Nitratifractor salsuginis DSM 16511: one gene and its partner. The protein of the gene in region 1 interacts with the protein of each later gene in a pairwise test. Links are inferred from orthologs where the notes say so. Each region holds a gene or a part of one and is shown in the gene's direction. Other genes may lie near its edges.

Region 1 (4,325 bases):
GATCCCGTCACCGGTAAGTGGACCTCCAAAGTCGTTTTTAATGAGAAAATAGAAGACAGAAATGAGAAATTAGTGTTCATTTCTTAGCACGTAACACATAACACGTAACACAATTCCCCAACGGAGATAAAAATGATCAAAGTTTATGGAATCAAAACCTGTGACACCGTGCGCAAGGCGTTAAAATTTCTCAAAGAGAAAGGCGTGGAGTTTGAATTTGTTGACTTCAAAAAGACTCCGGTCGGTTGTGAAAAGATCGACGAGTGGCTTCAGAAGGTTGACATCAATACCCTTTTCAACAAACGGGGGACCAAATACCGGATGCTCAAGCTCAAGGAGCTCGATCTCGACGAAGCGGGGATGCGGGAGTGGCTTTGCAAAGAGAATCTGCTGATCAAGCGGCCGGTGATTGAGCTGGAGGACGGCAGAGTGATCGTCGGCTTCGATCCTGAGAGATATGAGGAGATTTCCGGCTGATCTTCGGGGCTAACGCCTCTTTCAGCCCCCCTTCGCTACACTGAAATCACTTGAACGAAAAACAATATTTATAACCAGAGGAACGTATGTCCGAACACCCCCGATTTACCCATCTGCACCTGCATACCGAATATTCCCTGCTCGACGGGGCCAACAAGATCAAAGCCTTGGCCAAGAAGGTCAAAGCCCTGGGGATGGATTCCGTCGCTATGACCGACCACGGCAATATGTTCGGTACCATCGACTTTTACAATACGATGCGCAAAGAGGGGGTCAAACCCATCATCGGGATGGAAGCCTACCTCCACAACAGCGATGACCTGGGGGATAAATCGACCCGCCAGCGCTACCACCTCTGCCTCTATGCCAAGAACGAGATCGGCTACAAAAACCTGATGTATCTCAGCTCCCAGGCTTATCTGAAAGGCTTCTACTACTACCCGAGGATCAACAAAAAGCTGCTGCGGGAACACAGCGAGGGGCTGATCTGCTCTTCCGCCTGCCTGCAGGGAGAGGTCAACTGGCACCTCAACCTTAGCGACCGCAACAAGAAATTCGGGGCAGGGGGCTATGAAGAGGCCAAAAAGATCGCCCTGGAATACAAAGAGATCTTCGGCGACGATTTCTATCTGGAGCTGATGCGTCACGGCATCGGGGATCAGCAGCGTATCGACGAGCAGATCATCCGCCTCTCTTTGGAGACGGGGATCAAGATCATCGCCACCAACGACACCCACTACACCAACCCCGAGGATGCCGAGGCTCACGAAGCCTTTATGTGCATCGCGATGAACAAACAGTATGACGACCCCAACCGCCTACGCCACAGTGTCCACGAATTCTATGTCAAATCCCCCGAGGAGATGGCGCGGCTCTTTGCCGACATCCCCGAAGCTCTGGAGAATACCCAGGAGATCGCCGAGAAGTGCAATCTGGAGATCAAGCTGGGCAATCCCACACCGCCCAACTTCAAATTTACCAGAGAGCGAGCCAAGCTGGCGGGGCTGGAGCTTCCTGAACCGGAAGAGGAGTACTCCCTGGCCAACGACATCGTGCTCTTCGAACACGAGGCGCGCAAGGGATTGGAAAAACGCCTCGAACACGTGCCCGAAGAGAAGCATGCCGAATACCGGGAGCGTCTGGAGACCGAGATCGGCATCATCAACTCGATGAAATTCCCCGGCTATATGCTGATCGTCTGGGACTTCGTCCGGGCCGCCAAGGAGATGGGGATTCCCGTCGGGCCGGGCCGGGGGTCGGCCGCCGGATCGCTGGTGGCCTACAGCCTCTCCATCACCGACATCGACCCGATCCCCTACGGCCTGCTCTTCGAGCGTTTCCTCAACCCCGAGCGTGTGAGCATGCCCGATATCGATATGGATTTTTGCCAGAGCCGTCGCCAGGAGATTATCGACTATGTGGTGGAGAAGTACGGCCGGGTCAACGTGGCCCAGATCATCACCTTCGGTAAGCTTCTGGCCAAGGGGGTCATCCGGGATGTCGCCCGGGTGATGGGGCTGCCCTATGCCCAGGCCGACGCCTTTGCTAAGCTGATTCCTGACGAGCTGGGGATCACCCTCAAGGATGCCTACGCCAAAGAGCCCAAGATCAAAGAGCTCATCGAGCGGGACCCCAAGGCGGCCCAGGTGTGGCGATTCGCCCTGGCCCTGGAGGGGCTCAACCGCAACGCGGGCACCCACGCCGCCGGGGTGGTCATCTCCAACGAACCTCTCTGGGAAAAGACGCCCCTCTTCAAGCCCACGGGCCAAGAGACCCTGGCGACCCAATACAGCGGCAAGTATGTCGAGGATGTGGACCTGATCAAATTCGACTTCTTGGGGCTCAAGACCCTGACGACGATCGAAGAGGCGCTCCAGCTCATCGAGAAGCGCCACGGAAAGCGGATCGACTTCAAACAGGTCGATATCAACGACCCCAAGGTCTACGACTACATCGCCACCGGCAATACCCTGGGGCTCTTCCAGATTGAATCGGCGGGGATGCAGGATTTGGCCAAAAAGCTCAAACCCAGCAGTTTCGAAGATATCATCGCGATGCTGGCGCTTTATCGTCCGGGGCCGATGGAGTCGGGGATGCTCGATGATTTCGTGGAGCGCAAGCACGGCCGGGCGGAAATCACCTATATGTTCCCCGAACTCGAGCCGATCCTCAAGCCCACCTACGGCGTCATCGTCTATCAGGAACAGGTTATGCAGATCGTCCAGACCATCGGAGGGTTCAGTCTCGGCGGGGCGGACCTGGTGCGCCGGGCGATGGGAAAAAAGATCAAAGAAGAGATGGACAAGCTCAAGGGCCAATTCGCCGACGGGGCAGAGAAAAAGGGCTTCGACCGTGCCAAAGCCGAGGAGCTCTTCGACCTGATCGTCAAATTCGCCGGCTACGGATTCAACAAATCTCACTCCGCCGCCTATGCGATGGTCACCTTCTATACCTCTTATCTCAAGTGCTACTACCCCACGGAGTTTATGGCGGCCCAGCTGACCCTGGAGAAGGACAACACCACCAAGGTGGTTCGCTACGTCGATGCGGTCAAGCATATGGGGATCGACCTGCTACCCCCCGATGTCAACCGCTCCGACCTGGCCTTCATCGCCGACGAGATCGAGGGACGCCCGACGATCCTCTTCGGCCTGGGAGGGGTCAAAGGGGCGGGCGACGTCGCCATCCGCTCCATCCTCGAATCACGCGAGGAGGGGCCCTTTAGGGATCTGAGCGATTTCATCTCCAGGATCGACACTGCCAAGGTCAACAAGAAGGTGATCGAAGCCTTCATCAAGGCGGGGGCTCTCGACGGCCTGGGCTATACCCGCAAAGCGATGCTGACTCAGATCGAGGCGATCATGGAGGCGGCTTCCAAGGCGACCCAGGCGAAGAAGATGGCGGAGAATTCCCTTTTTGGCGCTGGAGAGGAGATGACCCATGTGGAGTTGGAGCTCGACCCGATGGAAGAGTTCGATCCCCTGCAGATGCTGGAGTTCGAGAAGGAGACGCTGGGCTTCTACGTCTCGGGCCACCCCCTCGATAAGTACCGTGAGGAATTGGCCAAGATCGATTACACCCTCAGCTCCGAGATCGACGAATTGGCCGACGGATCCCAGGCGCTCTTCATCGGCAAGATCGAATCGATCACCGAGAAGATCAGCAAAAAGGGCAACAAATTCGGCATTGCCAATGTGATGGACCTCCATGGGAACATCGAGCTGATGCTTTTTGCCGACCGGCTCAAGGAACTCGAAGAGGAGTTCGACCTGAGCAAACCCATCGCCTTCAAGGTCAAAGTGACCAAAGACGGTGACTTTACCCGGATGAATATCCTCAAGATCGAAACCCTCAAAGAGGCCCGCAAAGAGAAGGTCAAGGTCAAGAAGGAGCAAAAACACACCGAAGCCCCCGAAGAACAGCCTCCGGTGATCCTGGCACTGGACCTGATGCCCGATCCCAAGATCATCGAAGAGCTCTACTGCCTGGCGGAGCGCAATCCCGGCCCCCATCCCCTGCAGCTCCAGATCCGCTCCAAGCTGGCGGATGTGGTGATCGAATCCAAAGTCCACGTCAGCCGCTCCATCATCGAAGCGGCTCGAAGCCTGGGAATCACACCGGCGGAGAAGAGCGCATAGTGGTAATTGATGGAAGATTGAAGATTGAGGATGGAAGGTTGAGGATGATTTTGGATTATGGATTTTAGATTTTGGAATAAGAGTTGAGTATGTAATGAGGAAGCGGGCAAATAAATTTTCTCAACGCTCAACGCTCAGCACTCAACGCTGTAAAAAAGGTTACGCCTTTTCCCATTCTTCTCCAAAACTCCGTATTTCAAAGAGTGGCGA
Region 2 (3,180 bases), 110 kb from region 1 along the record:
TCGAAAAAGTTCAAATCCAGATAGATCTTTTTATCCCTCGGACAATAAAAGGGGCCCATCTGGGCCTGGGCATAGCCGCAGCCGCTTCGGGTGGCCCCGCGGTAGAGCACCAGGGTCGGCGGATCGTAGCGTCGCCCATACTTCCCCAGGATCGAAGACCAGACCTGTTCGGTCGAACGCAGGACCTTCTTCATCCGCACCGCCAGCTGCTGTTCCTGAGCTGTAGATGTTCTTGAGCTGACCCCTTGACTCCCTCCTCCCAGGAGGCTGAGGGGGTTGAATCCCGCCAGGTAGGCGAGGGCGCCGATCCCCAGGATCGCCCAGCCGATCTTGGTCCGTAGCAGCATCCTGATCAGCGGCCAGAGCATCATCAGAGTCCCTGCCGACAGCCGCCCCCCTCCGCCGCTGCTGTTTCGGCGGTCCTCTACGTTTCTGCTCTCTTCTATATCATCCAGTCTCACGTGAAACTCCTTCGTTTTTGCAGATCCAATCATAACAAAAGATATTTGGAACTACAGAGTCACTTTTATATCTCCAAAAGCAAAGATCGACTACAATAGATGCTCTTTTCCCAAAAACCGACTCAAGGAAGATCCGTGGCATTGGCACTCGCACGCAAATACCGTCCCCGCTCCTTCGCCGACCTGGTGGGCCAGGAGACCGTCAGCCAGACCCTCGCCCAGGCCCTCGACGGGGACCGGCTCTCCCACGCCTACCTCTTTTCGGGCCTGCGGGGCAGCGGGAAGACCTCCACCGCCCGGATCTTCGCCAAGGCGCTTCTGTGTGAAAAAGGGCCCACGTCCCAGCCCTGCGAAGAGTGCCCCCACTGCATTATGGCCAACGAATACCGCCATATGGACATCATCGAGATGGACGCCGCCTCCAACCGGGGGATCGACGACATCAAAGAGCTGATTGAGCACACCAAATACAAGCCCGGCAGCGGCCGCTTCAAAATCTTCATCATCGACGAAGTCCATATGCTCACCACCCAAGCCTTCAACGCCCTGCTCAAGACCCTCGAAGAGCCCCCCGAGTTCGTCAAATTCATCCTGGCCACCACCGACCCCCTCAAGCTCCCCGCGACGATCCTCTCCCGCACCCAGCACTTCCGCTTCAAAAAGATCCCGCCCCGGCTGGTCAAAAGCCATCTGGAGCACATCCTCCACCTGGAGGGGATCGACTATGAGCCCGAAGCTCTGGAGATCATCGCCCGCAGCGGGGCGGGGAGCCTGCGGGATTCCCTGACCCTCCTGGATCAGGCCATCGTCTACGCCAAGGGGAAAGTGGACCTACCCACCGTCACCGAGATGCTGGGGATCATCGATCCGGCCAAGCTCGACGATCTCCTCGACCGGATCCTCAACAAAGACGAAGCGGGAATCCTCGCCTTTATCCACGAGAGCAGCGAATACGAGACCGAAATGATCATCGATGAGCTGACCCTGCATCTCAAGGACCTTCTCTTCGCCAAAGACCCCCGCTTCCCGCCCCTGATCCTGGATCGCTTTTTCCGGATTTTGGCGGAAGCCAAAGAACTGCTCTTCCTGGGAAGCGACGGGGAGTTCGTCCTCTCTCTGACCCTCTTCAAAATGATGGAAGCCCTCTCCATCAAAGAGATCGATGAGATGATCCGCACCCTGCAAAAGGAGCTCTCGGGAGTGCAGAGTACCCCGGCTCCTACGACGTCTGCCCCGACCACAGCAGCTGCAGCCGAATCGCGCAAGCAGCCCGCTCCGGCCGCCGAGAGCCCGGCTTCGCAAAGCACCCTGCCCCAGGCTTCCGCCGAAGCAACTCCTCCGAAGAGCGCCCCGGCCGAAGAACCCCGACCCGCTGAAACGCCAAGTCCCGCTACCGAAGCACCCGCCGCACCCGCATCCGGAACCGCGCCCGACGCGGGAGCCCTCAAATTCAAAGCCCTGCTGGAAAAACTCTACGACCGGGATTACGATCTGGGAGAGACCTTCGAGCGCTGCATCCGCTACCAAAGCTTCGACGGCGCCTCCCTCACCTGGGAATCGACCGCCCAGGGAGCGGACAAGAAGCGCCTGGTGACCTACTGGGGGATCATCCGAATGTTTGTCCAGGAGATCTTCGGTCTGGATGTGAAGATCCTCAATATCGCCAAAGAAGCGGACAAAGCCCCCGAAGAGGATAAAAAAAAAGTGAAAACTCCGGCGGCTGAGGAGCGCCCCGCCGCCGTCATCAAGGAAGAGCCTCCTGCTTCCGGGCCGGAACAGGAGGAGTGCGCCCTCCCCGACAATGCCCAAACCGCCAGCACCCTCGAAGCGGTAGAACTCCCCTCCAGCTGTATGAACCCAGATACCGGCAGCAGCGAAGCCTCCAAAGAAATAGACCCCAAAGAGCTCCTCAAAGAGCCGATGGTCAAAGAGGCGATCGCTCTTTTTGATCCCAAGAGAGTGAGGATCAAGCGGAAGAGTTAGGGGCTAATTGAGAATTGAAAAATTCGTAACACGTAGCACATAACACGTAACACAATTTCTATCTCAACGCTCAACTCTCACCCCTCAACTCTTCATAATAATTGCCTCCCCAAACGGCACCTCCGCCTCCCGGCTCAGCACCCAAAGCACCTCATAGGCAGGCTCTGTTTCCGGAAAGCTTCCCGCCCCGTCGGTGAAGTAGATCAGCAGCCTCGGCTTTTCGTGGATCTCATTCTCCAAATAGTCGAAGACGGGGCGGAAATCGGTATGCCCCCGCCCTTTGACCTCCCACTCCAGCGGCTCTCCCGGGCTCAGGGTCCGGTGGCTGCGTACTTGGGCGTCGGCCATCATCAGTTCCAGGCGGTAGTCGGGGAAGTGCTGCAGGATCATCTCCACCTCCCCCGCAAAGAGCTCCAGCAGCTCCCGGTCCACCGAACCGCTACAATCGAGGGCCACGGCGATATGGAGCGTCTCGGAGGAGGGCCTGGGAAGGGCGATGCCCCGATAGAGGTGTTTGAGATTGGGCGGGCTGAAGCTGTAGCCGCTCTTGAGATAACTCTCCAGGTAGCGCCCCAGCCGCTCCCGCCAATCGATGCGCCGCTGAAAATAGCGGGGGACCAGACGCTCCAAGCCTTTGGGGAGCTTCCCCTCCCGCTCCGATGAAAGGGCAATCTGCTCCAAAAAGGCCGCCTCCAAAGCATCGCCCTCTGTAGGCTCCTCCTTGGTTTCCGACTCC

What was found.
Region 2: the proteins of dnaE (region 1) and NITSA_RS01360 interact in binary tests that used the Escherichia coli proteins (3 or more experiments, as listed by UniProt). The link is inferred for Nitratifractor salsuginis DSM 16511 from one-to-one orthologs.

The regions. Positions count from the first base shown.
Region 1 is NC_014935.1:360,449-364,773, forward strand. The notes cover bases 214-4,315. They hold dnaE (DNA polymerase III subunit alpha), read left to right. Parts: upstream 214-563; coding sequence 564-4,115; downstream 4,116-4,315. Other genes in these bases: NITSA_RS01810 (arsenate reductase family protein), read left to right, coding at 214-477. Outside these bases: NITSA_RS01805 (RHS repeat domain-containing protein), read left to right, coding at 1-87; more of NITSA_RS01810, read left to right, coding at 133-213. UniProt on the Escherichia coli protein: DNA polymerase III is a complex, multichain enzyme responsible for most of the replicative synthesis in bacteria. This DNA polymerase also exhibits 3' to 5' exonuclease activity. The alpha chain is the DNA polymerase catalytic subunit.
Region 2 is NC_014935.1:250,129-253,308, reverse strand. Bases 64-3,020 are described here. They hold NITSA_RS01360 (DNA polymerase III subunit gamma/tau), read left to right. Parts: upstream 64-596; coding sequence 597-2,444; downstream 2,445-3,020. Other genes in these bases: NITSA_RS01355 (vWA domain-containing protein), read right to left, coding at 2,529-3,020; ypfJ (KPN_02809 family neutral zinc metallopeptidase), read right to left, coding at 64-461. Outside these bases: more of ypfJ, read right to left, coding at 1-63; more of NITSA_RS01355, read right to left, coding at 3,021-3,180. UniProt on the Escherichia coli protein: Part of the beta sliding clamp loading complex, which hydrolyzes ATP to load the beta clamp onto primed DNA to form the DNA replication pre-initiation complex.